DNA from 3 places in the Variovorax sp. P1_H2 genome. Region 1 is predicted to be linked to each of the others. Evidence: predicted binding sites of a transcription regulator. Region 1 holds the regulator's gene; each other region holds the start of a gene.
The links. The regulator LexA, encoded in region 1, represses DNA repair genes until DNA is damaged. The targets are predictions, from matches to a motif close to ACTGTATNNNNATACAGT.
Positions count from the first base shown of each region.

Region 2: recA (recombinase RecA) is a predicted target of LexA. The motif match lies at 2,417-2,434, and genes of this name have one in related genera.
Region 3: AC1D2E_RS27165 (PA0069 family radical SAM protein) is a predicted target of LexA. The motif match lies at 2,280-2,297, and genes of this name have one in related genera.

Region 1 is NZ_JBFUCJ010000038.1:1,903-6,229, forward strand. Features, by position in the region: gene AC1D2E_RS15240 (MFS transporter) at 1-835, opposite strand, end outside; gene AC1D2E_RS15245 (D-2-hydroxyacid dehydrogenase family protein) at 832-1,839, opposite strand; gene AC1D2E_RS15250 (hypothetical protein) at 1,904-2,254, opposite strand; gene lexA (transcriptional repressor LexA) at 2,400-3,074, opposite strand; gene AC1D2E_RS15260 (asparaginase) at 3,149-4,138, shown strand; gene AC1D2E_RS15265 (hypothetical protein) at 4,143-4,327, shown strand, end outside.
Region 2 is NZ_JBFUCJ010000129.1:49-4,375, forward strand. Features, by position in the region: partial or broken gene AC1D2E_RS30005 (M35 family metallo-endopeptidase) at 1-527, opposite strand, end outside; gene recX (recombination regulator RecX) at 788-1,237, opposite strand; gene recA (recombinase RecA) at 1,248-2,354, opposite strand; gene AC1D2E_RS30020 (MarR family winged helix-turn-helix transcriptional regulator) at 2,500-2,970, shown strand; gene AC1D2E_RS30025 (response regulator) at 3,000-3,674, shown strand; gene AC1D2E_RS30030 (sensor histidine kinase N-terminal domain-containing protein) at 3,864-4,327, shown strand, end outside.
Region 3 is NZ_JBFUCJ010000103.1:10,603-14,929, forward strand. Features, by position in the region: gene AC1D2E_RS27150 (polyhydroxyalkanoate depolymerase) at 1-1,038, opposite strand, end outside; gene AC1D2E_RS27155 (glutathione S-transferase) at 1,142-1,798, shown strand; gene AC1D2E_RS27160 (DOPA 4,5-dioxygenase family protein) at 1,817-2,173, opposite strand; gene AC1D2E_RS27165 (PA0069 family radical SAM protein) at 2,312-3,406, shown strand; partial or broken gene AC1D2E_RS27170 (efflux transporter outer membrane subunit) at 3,453-3,596, opposite strand; gene AC1D2E_RS27175 (gluconokinase) at 3,664-4,191, shown strand; gene AC1D2E_RS27180 (3'-5' exonuclease) at 4,214-4,327, opposite strand, start outside.

The DNA of each region.
Region 1 (4,327 bases):
GCCCGCTGGTGACAAGCACCATGCGCGCGGCGCCGATGCGGTCGATGTAGCGGCTCACGACCATGTTGCCCAGCAGGCCGCAGGCGCCGAACCAGGCCCACAGCAGGCCCAGCTGGGTCGCGTCTGCGCCGAGGCCCTGCCGCACGACCGGCGCGAAGTAGCTGAACAGCACGAACTGGCCGGCGCCCTGCAGCGCGGTGACGGAAACCACGCCCATCAGCAACGGGCTCTTCAGGACGCTGCCCCAAGCCGAGCGTGACAGCGCGGGAGGGCGGATGCCCGGGGGCAGCTTGAGCCAGATCCACGCCGCGCTGGCGAGCGAGAGCAGGGCGATGACGCCGAAGGCCGCCCGCCAGCCGAAGTGCCCACCGACCAACGCACCGATCGGCAGCCCCAGCACCGAGGCCATGGACCAGCCGAGGAAGACGAAGGTGACGGCCCGGCCGCGCTGCTCGGTCGCCACCAGCAAGCCGGCACAGGCGGCTGCCTGCGCGGTGAAGACGGCAGGTGCGACCACGGTCAGCATGCGAACCGGCAACAAGCCGCCGAAGCTCGGCATCAATAGGGAGAGCAGGTGGCCGGCGGCGTACCAGAGCATGGTCCAGGCGAGCAGCAGCCGGCGGTCCCAGCCCGCGACCAGCGCTGCCAGCAAGGGGGCGCCGAGGCACATCACGATCGCGCCCGCGGTGATCAGCTGGCCGGCCGTGGCGGCGCTGACCTGCAGCGACTGGCTGAGTTCGTTGAGCGTGCCGGGCACCACCATCACGCCGGTGCCGATGACGAAATTGCCTGCCAGCAGGGCCCACAGGGCCGCCGGCAGCGCAGGGCGCTTCAACGGCGGACCTGCAGCGCGCCGGGGTTGACGATGTTGGTCGGATTGCCCTTGATGAAGCTCACGACGTTGTCGAAAGCCTGGCCGAAGTACATCTCGTAGCTCTCCTGCTCCACATAGCCGATGTGCGGCGTGCAGATGCAGTTTTCGAGCCGCAGCAGCGCGTGGCCCTGCAAGGGGGGTTCGCTTTCGAAGACATCGATCGCGGCCAGCCCGGGCCGTCCGCGGTTCAGTGCCGCCAGCAGTGCATCCTGCTCGACCAGCTCGGCGCGCGAGGTGTTGACGAACAGCGCGGTCGYCTTCATGCGCGAAAGATCCTCGAGCGTCACCAGGCTGCGGGTCTCGTCGCTCAGCCGCAGGTGGATCGACAGCACATCGGCCGCGGCAAAGAAGGCCTCGCGGTTGGGCGCCACCTGGAAACCATCGGAGCGTGCCTTGGCGCAGCTTTGCTCGCGGCCCCAGATCACGACCTGCATGCCGAAGGCCTGGCCATAGCGCGCCACCAGCTGACCGATGCGTCCATAGCCCCAGATGCACAGGGTCTTGCCCTTGAGCACTGAGCCCAGGCCGAAGTTCGGTGGCATCGAGGCCGACTTGAGGCCGGCCTGCTGCCAGGCGCCGTGCTTCAGGTTGCTGATGTACTGGGGCAGGCGGCGCATCGCGGCCATGATCAGTGCCCAGGTGAGTTCAGCGGGCGCRAGCGGCGAGCCCGATCCCTCGGCCACCGCGACGCCCTGTTCGGTGCAGGCATTGATGTCGATGTGCCCTCCGGCCCGGCCGGTCTGCGAGATCAGCTTGAGCTTGGGCAGCTTCTCGATCAGCTGGCGGGAGATCTGGGTACGTTCGCGGATCAGAACGATGACGTCTGCGTCCTTGAGTCGAACCGAGAGCTGTCCGATGCCCTTGACCGTGTTGGTATAGACCTTGGCCGCATAGGCGTCGAGCTTCGAGGCGCAATTCAGCTTGCGCACGGCGTCCTGATAGTCGTCGAGGATCACAATGTTCATGGCATGCCATTGTGCCTTGCACGAACGGCATGCTGTGACGGTCGGTCGACTTTGTGTCGGACTCTCAGTGCAAGTGGACGGGCCGTGGTAGGGCCTCGGCGGCTTCGAGCGCGACCAGGCGATCGAGTTCTGCGCATACGTCCGCCATTCGACCCGAGATCACCATGCGGCCGGCGGGGCGGCCCGGTTGATGCGCATCGACCATGCGGACCACGCGCAGGGGACGCACCGGCGCCGCACTTGCGGCGGCGGTGCCACCGGTTGCGCCTTGTCGCATTGCGCAGCTCGGACGGATCCCGACGTAGCGCAGGCCCGAGGACATGGCCCGGCCCGAGCGGCGACGCGGCATCCAGCGGTCGGCCAGCGATTGCAGTGGCGTCAGAAGATCAGCAATGCTGAGGAGAGCGATTCCCATGTGAACTCCAGAAAAGTCAGAGGTTGGACACAGGCAGGATTGCTTTCATCGGCCTCGACAGGGTGATGGCTCTTGGCCATACGCCCGCCACCTGTCGCGGCCGGATCGGGTGCGCATGCTGACCGCACGCGCGATGAAGCTCGGGTTACATCAGCATCGTGTTGCGGATCAGGCCGACCGCGAGCCCCTCGATTTCGAAGGGTTCGCCGGGCTGGACCACGATGGTGGGGTAGTCGGGGTTTTCGGCGTGAAGCTCGATGACCTGCTTGTTGCGCTTGAGGCGCTTGACCGTGACTTCGTCGCCCAGCCGCGCCACCACGATCTGGCCGTTGCGGGCTTCCTTGGTGGACTGGACCGCCAGCAGATCGCCGTCCATGATGCCGGCGTCGCGCATGGACATGCCGCGCACCTTGAGGAGGTAGTCGGGTTGGCGCTGGAAGAGGGTGTTCTCGACGTAGTAGGTCTGGTCGATGTGTTCCTGGGCCAGGATGGGCGAGCCGGCGGCCACGCGGCCGATCAGGGGCAGCGCCAGTTGGGCCATGCCGGGCAGCGAGAGCGAGAACTGGTTGTTGCGGGATTCGTTGAGGGAGCGCAGGGCGTCGCCCTTGAGGCGGATGCCGCGCGACGTGCCGCTCACGAGTTCGATGACGCCCTTGCGCGCCAGCGCCTGCAAGTGCTCTTCGGCCGCATTGGCCGATTTGAAGCCCAGCTCGGCGGCGATTTCGGCCCGCGTGGGCGGGGCGCCAGTGCGTGCGATGGCGCTCTGGATCAAATCGAGGATCTGCTGCTGGCGGGCTGTAAGCTTGACGGCGAACTGCATGATGGCTCCTGACGAGGCACTGGCTAAACGTCCAGTACCTGTATTTTTAACCAGTTTTCAAAAGTTGGCAAGCAATGGACGAAATCTCCATCCGTGACAGACGCCGCGTGATCGTCCTCGGTACCGGCGGGACCATCTCCGGCCGTGCCGGTGCGGCGAACGACAACATCGGCTACACCGCGGGCGAAGTTTGCGTCGGCGATCTGCTGCAGGGCATCGACGCGCCGTCCGGCGTTTCGCTCGAGACCGAGCAGGTGGCTCAGGTCGACAGCAAGGACATGGGCTTCGCCATTTGGCGGACGCTGGCGCATCGTTGTGCGCACTGGCTCGCCGAGCCGGATGTGGCGGGCGTGGTCATCACCCACGGGACCGACACGCTCGAGGAGACTGCCTTCTTCCTGCAGTCGGTGCTGGCGCCCTCGAAGCCGGTGGTCCTGACTTGCGCGATGCGGCCTGCAAGCGCCCTGGCGCCTGACGGGCCGCAGAATCTGCGCGACGCGATCAGCGTCGCCGCCACGCCGGGGGCGCGCGGCGTGGTCGCGGTGTGTGCCGGCACCGTCCACAGCGCTTTCGAGGTGCAAAAGGTCCACACCTATCGGCTCGATGCCTTCGATTCCGGCGATGCCGGACCGTTGGCCTACGTCGAGGAAGCGGCGGTGCGACAGCTCAGGGACTGGCCGGCGACCGATCCGGCCGCACGGGCGTCCTACGATCGCATCGCGGCCTCGACGGCCTGGCCGCGCGTCGAGATCCTGGCGAGCCATGCCGAAGCGAGGGGAACCCTCGTCGACTTGCTGCTCGACGAGCGCCGCCGCGGCGTGGCCGAGCCGGTGCAGGGGATCGTGCTGGCCGCGACCGGCAATGGAACGCTGCATCAGGCGCTCGAGGCGGCGGCCCTCAGGGCGCAGGCCGAAGGTGTGGCGGTGCTGCGGGCGACGCGCTGCGCCGAGGGGCGGATCCTGCCGAAGCCGAACCAGAGCCTGCGTGACGCCGGCGCGCTGACGCCGGTCAAGGCGCGGATCGCGCTGATGCTGGAACTGCTCGCCGGCGGTGCCGCCCACTGACGCGATGCTCGACGCGCTGCGATCGACCCCTTGGGCCTATCCGGCGCTGGAGGCGGTGCACATCGTCGGCATCGCGCTGCTGCTCGGCAACCTGGTGGCGCTCGAGGCGCGTGTCTTCGGTCGCGCCGCGACCTTGCCGGTGGCGGGCCTGGCAAGGCTCTCGCTGAGCATCGTGCTGACCGGCTTCGC
Region 2 (4,327 bases), on a different contig from region 1:
ATACGAGCCAGCATGAGCGCGCGATGAAAAAAGTAAACCTCTCCCGCTGCCTTCGTATGGAGGACATCGGGCATGTGGGCAAGCTCATGAATCAGTGTCGAAGCCCTTGAATCCATGGACGAGGAACTCTTCCTCAAGCCGYGAAAAGCACGCGAAATCATGATCTTGTGAAGGCCCGGAACCTGACAGACCGCAGCCACCACGCCTGAATCGCTCTCATCGACAACACAACCCAATGTCTCTGCAACGGACGCTGTTCTCGGCAGAAAGTCGCCGCACTTGAGCATGCTCAAGACGCCCTTCATCCTCCACAGCCCTTGCTCGATCCGGAAAGGGCCCATTCCTTCCACGGACCCAAACCACTTTTCGAAGCGGGTTTGCTCTTGAAGATCCCATCTCAGAATTGCTTCGTACCGTATGGATACATGCATCTTGGCGATGGCGACTGTTTCAGACATGTTGCGGCAAAAGTCCTTCTGCTCGACCAATGTCAGGTACGTTTTCATTTCCTCGGCGATTTCGGACACGGCGCCCCCTTGGTTGAAAGGGGACGCTATCAGGATTCAGATGCGATCGGCATTCAGAATCCACGGAGAGAGATTTCCGCCGGGCTATTCGACCGTTTCCATAAACAGTTGAAACGCCGCGAGCGCCGCGGCGCCGACCCGTGTTGGAACCCAAGCTCGCAAACAGCGAAAAGACTAAAAGGAAACGTAGCCGGACTTGGAGACGCTGCGCCAGGAGCTACTCCCATGGACAAGTCGCCTGGATGCTCAACGTCCGCGAGCTATTCGTCGGAGTCGCGCCGAAGCACTTTCGCCACCACCCCCCCCGCAAACCCCCGCGCCATCAAGAACCGCACCTGCCGGGCCCGCTCGGCCGCATCCTGCGGCAGGGCGTCGAAACGGCGGCGCCAGACCTCTCTCGCACGCTCGAGTTCGCTGCCCTGCAGTCCCGCCACCGCTTCGGCCACCGCCTCGGGGGCGATGCCCTTGTGCAGCAGCTCTTGCCGGACCCGGGCGGCGCCCATGCGGGACGCGCGCTGGTGCAGCACCGACTGCACCACCCTCGCCTCGCTGATGAAATCCTTGGCCGCCAGCTCGTCGAGGGCGACGGCCAGGGTGCCGGGCTCTTCCTCGTACTTCTTGAGCTTGCGCTCGAGTTCGGCGCGCGAATGCTCGCGCTGGCTCAGGAGGCGCAGGGCGCGCCCCTTGAGCGACGGCGCACTGAAGGCCATGGCGCGCGGATTACTTCTTGTCGGCCTTCTCGGCCTTGTCGGCCTTCTCGACCGCTGCAGCGTCGGCGTTCACTACCGCTTCGGCCAGCAGCGGAATGCCCAGCGACTCGCGCACCTTGTTCTCGATCTCGCGCGACAGATCGGGGTTCTCGCGCAGGAACTCGCGCGCGTTGTCGCGGCCCTGGCCGATCTTCTCGCCGTTGTAGGCATACCAGGCGCCCGACTTGTCGACGATCTTGGCGTTGACGCCCATGTCGATGATCTCGCCCTCGCGGCTGATGCCCTCGCCGAACAGGATGTCGAACTCGGCGGTCTTGAACGGCGGCGACACCTTGTTCTTGACCACCTTGACCTTGGTCTCGTTGCCGATGGCTTCGTCGCCCTTCTTGATGGTGCCGATGCGGCGGATGTCCAGGCGCACCGAGGCGTAGAACTTCAGCGCGTTGCCGCCGGTGGTGGTTTCGGGCGAGCCGAACATGACGCCGATCTTCATGCGGATCTGGTTGATGAAGATGACCATGCAGTTGGTCTTCTTGATGGTGGCGGTGAGCTTGCGCAGGGCCTGGCTCATCAGGCGGGCCTGCAGGCCGGGCAGCGAGTCGCCCATCTCGCCTTCGATTTCGGCCTTGGGCGTGAGCGCGGCGACCGAGTCGACCACGATCAGGTCGACCGCGCCGGAACGCACCAGCGAATCGACGATCTCGAGCGCCTGCTCGCCGGTATCGGGCTGGCTGATGAGCAGGTCGGACAGGTTGACGCCGAGCTTCTGGGCGTACTGGACGTCGAGCGCATGCTCGGCATCGACGAAGGCGCAGGTGCCGGCCTGGCGCTGCATCTCGGCGATGACCTGCAGCGTGAGCGTGGTCTTGCCGGAGGATTCAGGACCGTAGATCTCGATGACCCGGCCGCGCGGCAAGCCGCCGACGCCGAGCGCGATGTCCAGGCCCAGCGAGCCGGTGGAGACCACCTGGATGTCTTCCAGCGCCTCGCCTTCGCCCAGCCGCATGATCGTGCCCTTGCCGAACTGCTTTTCGATCTGGGCCAGGGCGGCCTGCAGGGCCTTGGCCTTTTCGCTGTTGGGGACCGAGATGCTGGTGCCTTTGACGAGTGCGTCCATTTGGGAAACTCCTTGAATATCAACGGGTTGCAGGAAATTCATCCTGCTGCTTTTAACCACAGGCTGGATGCTTGAACAGTAGTGTAGCGGCTGATACAGAACGAGGGCGCCATTTTTTGGTCAGTTTGCCTTACTATTCGGCCGCATGAAAATCCCCTCCGACGCCTGGCGCCAGACCCACCTGGGGCGCCTGCTGGGCCACGCGATGCGCCGCTTCGACGAGCGCGTGCTGGCACTGATGGCGCACGACCCCGAGGTGCCGCTGGCGCTGTCGAACCTGGCCGCCCGCGCACAGGTGAGCGCCGCCCACATCCACATCACGCGGCACTTGGCGCGCGAAGGCTCGCGGCTGACCGAGCTGGCCGAGCGCGCCGGCATGAGCAAGCAGGCAATGGGCCCGCTGGTCGACCAGTGCGAAGCCTGGGGCCTGGTCACGCGCGGGCCCGACCCGCTCGATGCGCGGGCGCGGCGGGTGCTGTTCACCCCCGACGGCCTGGCCTGGCTCGAGGCCTTCCGCAACGCCGTGACGCAGGCCGAGGACGAGTTCCGCGCCAGCGTCGGCAGCGAGATCGCCACCGTGGTAACCATCGGACTCGAAGCCTATCTAGCGACCTAGAATTCGAAGTTGTCTGGAGGCAAGGCACCATGCGAATACTCATTGCAGAAGACGACCAGGTGCTGGCCGACGCGCTGCTGCGCAGCCTGCGCACCTCGGGCGCGGCGGTCGACCACGTGGCGACCGGCTCGCAGGCCGATGCCGCGCTGATGACCAACAGCGAATTCGACCTGCTGATCCTCGACCTCGGCCTGCCCAAGCTGCACGGCCTCGAGATCCTCAAGCGCCTGCGGGCCCGGGGCTCGCAGCTGCCGGTGCTGGTGCTGACCGCGGCCGACAGTGTCGAGGAGCGCGTCAAGGGCCTGGACTACGGCGCAGACGACTACATGGCCAAGCCCTTCTCGCTGCAGGAGCTCGAAGCCCGCGTGCGGGCCCTCACGCGGCGCGGCATGGGCGGCACCAGCAACGCGATCAAGCATGGCCCGCTGGTCTACGACCAGGCGGGCCGGGTGGCGACCATCGACGGCAAGATGATCGAGCTGTCAGCCCGCGAACTGGGCCTGCTCGAGGTCCTGCTGCAGCGCGCCGGCCGCCTGGTCAGCAAGGACCAGCTGGTCGAGCGCCTGTGCGAATGGGGCGAGGAGGTGAGCCTCAACGCGATCGAGGTCTACATCCATCGGCTGCGCAAGAAGATCGAGAAGGGGCCGGTGCGCATCGCGACGGTGCGCGGACTCGGCTACTGCCTCGAGAAGATCCCTGGATGAAGCCCACCCCCGTTGCTTGCTCACTTCGTGTAGCCGCCTCCCCCCTCAAGGGGGCAACACCAGCGGCCCGGCAAAGCCGGTTCCGCGGTGTTCCACGAACGGGCCTCGCTGTGCGGGCCGGCTTGTTTCAAGCGTCGCAGATCATGCGATAGCGTTGTGGAAAACTGAGACAGCCTGCGGACGAGCCGGGTGAAACTTTTTCAGCGCGCGCAGCGCTCTCTCTTCGGCGAAATCCTCGACTGGATGCTCACGCCGCTGCTGCTGCTGGTGCCGGTCAGCATCGGCGTGAKCTGGCTGGTGGCGCAGGGCATCGCCAATGCCCCCTTCGACCGGGCCCTCGAATCCAATATCCAGACGCTGGCCCGGCTGGTCGACACGGACAATGGCCGGATCAAGTTCGTGCTGCCGCAGCCGGCGCGCGAGATCCTCGGCAGCGACGAAGTCGACCAGGTCTACTACCAGCTGCTCGACGGCCAGGGCACGCTGCTGAGCGGCGAGCGCGACGTGCCTTTCCCCAGCACGGACGACCCGCCGGTGCCGGGCGTGGTCTACCTGCGCAACGGCCAGATGCATGGCCGGCAGGTCCGCATCGCCTCGCTCTGGGTCGCCGGCAGCACGCCCGATGCGCCGCCGGCGCTGCTGCAGGTGGCCGA
Region 3 (4,327 bases), on a different contig from region 1:
GATGTCGTCGCGCTCGCCCTCGACCGTCATCAGCGCGGTGCGGCGGATCGCGGCGGGGTTGACCTTGCGTTCACCGACGGTGAGCGCGCCGCGCGGCAGGTCGTAGGTCTGGAACACGCGCTCCACGGTCTCCAGGTAGAACTCGGCCGGCAGGTCGTTGACCGCCAGGTATTCCTCGTAAAAGTTGCGGATCGTCGCCGCCTGATCGAGCTCGCCCTCGACCAGGTGGTGGTAGAGCTTCTTGAACTGCTCCTTGTGGCGGTCCGGGTTCATGCTCATGAAGGCGCTGAGCTGCAGAAAGCCCGGATAGACGCGCCGCATCATGCCGGCATGCGGCCACGGCACCCGGCTGATCAGGTTGCGTTCGAACCAGCCGATCGGGCGGTCGGTCYCCAGCTTGTTCACCGCGGTCGGGTTGATGCGGCAGTCGACCGGCCCGGCCATCAGCGTCAGGCTCAGCGGCGCGGCCGGGTTGTCGTCTTCGGCCATCAGCGCGGTCGCGGCCAGCGCGGCGACGCAAGGCTGGCAGACCGCCACCATGTGGGCCCCCGGGCCGATCGCCTCGAGGAAACTCACGATCTGCAGCGTGTAGTCGTCGAGCCCGAAGCCGCCATTCCACAGCGGCACGTCGCGCGCGTTGTGCCAGTCGGTCAGGTAGACGTCGTGGTCGCGCAGCAGGGTGCGCACCGTTTCGCGCAGCAGGGTCGCGAAATGGCCCGACAGTGGTGCGGCCAGCAGCACCTTGGGCTGCACCGTCCTGGTGTTCTTGCGGAAGTGGAGCAGGGTGCCGAAGGGCGCGACCAGCGCCACTTCTTCCTGCACCGCCACCTCCTGGCCCTCGCTCGTCACGCGCTGGATCCCGTAGTCGGGCCGCGTGTGCGTCAGTCGCAGGTGGGCGTAGACGTCCAGCGCTGCCGCGATCCGGCGGCCGGCGGTGCGGTCCGACTTGGAATGCCACACGCCGCCGCCGATGTATTGGGCTGCAAGCCGGGACGGCGAGAGCAGGTCGGTGTGTGTTTGGTAGGCCCGGTACAGCATGCCATGGCTGCAGGCAAGTTGCGGGCCAAGCCGGGGCGGTGCACTGTTCTGGCACAGGGCTTGCACAGTTACAGCGCCGATCCGGCAACCCAGGAGCGTCCCCATGGTCAAACCCGTCCTCACCATCAGCAGCAAGAACTACGGCGCCTGGTCGCTGCGGGGCTGGCTGATGTGCCGGCTCGCGGGGCTGGATTTCAGCGAAAAGGTGATCCCGCCCGACGATCCGGCCATGAAGGCCGAGATGCTGCTGCTCTCGGCCTCGATGCTGGTGCCTTCGCTCGAGCATGCCGGCGTGAAGGTCTGGGACACGCTGGCGATCGGCGAGTACCTGAACGAGATCAAGCCCAAGGCCGGGCTGCTTCCGGCCGATGCCAAGGCCCGGGCCCATTGCCGGGCGATCAGCGGCGAGATGCATTCGGGCTTCAGTTCGATGCGCAGTTCGCTGCCGATGAACGTCAAGGCGAGGTTCCCGAACTTCAAGATCTGGTCGCGTGCCCAGACCGACATCGACCGCGTGGTCGCGATCTGGCGCGAATGCCTGAAGACCTACGGCGGCCCCTACCTGTTCGGCAAGCAACCCTGCATCGCCGATGCGATGTACGCGCCTGTGGTGACGCGTTTCCTGACCTACGACGTGTCGCTCGACACCGTCTGCGCCGGCTACTGCAAGCGCATCATCGAGCTGCCTGCGATGCAGGAGTGGATCAAGGCGGCGAAGCAGGAGCCCGAGGAGATCGACGAGCTCGATGCGGAGTTCTGAGGCCGGGCCGCCGCCGGTTCACTCGGCCGGCCGGCGGAACATGCGCAGGTCGAGAGGCCATTCGTTGCCCAGCCACATCGCGTGCGCGGTGTGGTCCAGGTAGTCGTCGCCCGTGAGGCCGTGCACGAACACGTCGAGCCCGCCGCGGTGGGCCTCCAGCCAGGCGATTACCTCGTCGAACTCGGCGGCGTCGAAGGCGATCTGGCAGCTCCATTGCGGATGCGGGCCGACGAGGCGCTCATGCACCCGGCCCACCACCACCAGCAACTCGCGCCCCGCATCTTCGGCGATCCGGCGCGCCTGGGCGGCCGTGTCGGGACCGAAGTAGATGTGGGCGTGGTACTGGGGATAGAGGTTTTCGGGACGGCGGGGCATGGCGGGCTTGACGGACGATCTGCAGCTTAGCCGAGGACCCGAAGCCGTCAAGCGGGTCGGCGCTCGGTTGCAGTTCGTTGCTCCGACCTTGGCGGAAACGTGAAATACTGTGATTTCATCCAGTATTCGACGGACGCCATGACCGACACCTTCATCCCCGTCCACGCCCTCAAGGGCCGCGGCGCCGCCACGCGGCTGCCGCATCGCTTCGAGCGCGACGTCCGCGACGCCTTCGACGACGGCTGGGGCACGCTGGAGGAGGGCGAGGCCGAAGCCGAGGGCTTGCCGCCGCTTCAGACCGAGGTCCGCTTCGAGGACGTGAAATCGGTGCTGAGCGAGAACGATTCGCCCGACATCCCCTTCGATCGCTCGCTCAACCCCTACCGCGGCTGCGAGCACGGCTGCATCTACTGCTTCGCGCGGCCCACGCACAGCTACCTCAATCTCTCGCCGGGCCTCGACTTCGAAACCAAGCTGATCGCCAAGCGCAACATCGCCGAGGTGCTGCGCGCCGAACTCGGCCGCAAGGCCTACCGGCCGAGCCAGATCGCGATCGGCACCGCCACCGATTGCTACCAGCCGATCGAGCGCGAACTGCGGCTCACGCGCTCGGTGATCGCGCTGTTGAAGGAGACCCGCCATCCCTTCGCGCTGGTCACCAAGTCCAGCGCGGTCGAGCGCGACCTCGACCTGATCGCGCCGATGGCGGCCGAGCGGCTGGCCGCCGTCTACGTGACGATCACCACGCTCGACGGCGATCTGGCGCGCAAGCTGGAGCCGCGCGCGGCGGCGCCGCACCGGCGGCTGCGCACCCTGCGCACGCTGGCCGACGCCGGCGTGCCGGTGGGCGTCAGCGTGGCGCCGCAGATTCCCTTCGTCACCGAGGACATGGAGCAGGTGCTCGAAGCGGCCTGGGAGGCCGGCGCGCGCTGCGCTTTCTACACCGTGATCCGGCTGCCGTGGGAGGTCGCGCCGCTGTTCAAGCAATGGCTCGAACTGCACTACCCGCAGCGGGCCGACCGCATCATGGCGCGCATCCGCGAGATGCGCGGCGGCAAGGACTACGACGCCGACTTCGCGACCCGCATGAAGGGCAGCGGCCTGTGGGCCGACCTGATCCGCCAGCGCTTCGAGAAGGCGACCCGGCGCCTCGGCTTCAACCGCGAGCGGATCGCGATGGACCTCGGCGCGTTCCGACCCCCTGGCGCAGCGGGGCAGGGCAGTCTGTTCTAGCGGTGTCGTCGCCGGCAGCGCCGCGCGGCGCGACGCCGCACCAGTCGCCGCCCTCGTCGCGGCTGGCCGACATCTCGAGCACCCGGCGCGTGCTGGCCACCGTGGTCTGCGACTGTGTTGCGGCGCGCTCCAGTGCGGCCAGGCCGGTGATGCCGTCCTCGGCCTCCTGCATCGCGGTCAGCACCATGCGGGGGACCATGGATGCGAATTGTTACTTCTGGGCGAAACTCGCCATCTCAGGTAGAGATGGACACACAATGGAGCGAATGGCGAAGCTTTACTTTCCGGAGACGATGCCGGCCACCTGGGTGGTCGTGATGGGGGTTTCCGGCTGCGGCAAATCGAGCCTCGGCGCGGCGCTGGCGCGGGAATCCGGCCTGCCGCTGATCGAGGGCGACGACTTCCATTCTGCCGAAAGCGTGAGCAAGATGCGCGCCGGCATCGCGCTCACCGATGCCGATCGCGAGGGCTGGCTGGCGACCCTCGGCGAAGAGCTCGCCCGCCGCCGCGAAGGCGCCGTGCTGACCTGCTCGGCCCTGAAGCGCGACTACCGCGAGCGGCTGCGCGCCGCGGTGCCGGGGCTTCGTTTCGTCTTCATGGCCCTGACGCCGGAGGAGGCCGAGCGCCGGGTGGCGGCGCGCGCCGGCGAGCACATGTTCCCGGCCAGCCTGGTCGCCAACCAGTTCGCGACCCTGGAGTCTCCGGTCGACGAGCCCGGCGTGCTGGAGGTCGACGCCACGGCGCCGCTGCCCGAACTGGTGGCGCGCGTGCGCGCGTGGCTGTGAGCGCGAAAGCACACGAAGTGAGTCAACCTGGGGGAGAGCCTAATCCCAGGGCATCGAACACGCGGATCGCTGCGTAGGCATCGTTGGCTGCGTAGCGCAGCTGGGCGTCGGTCAACTGCCGGTTGGCCCAGTTCGA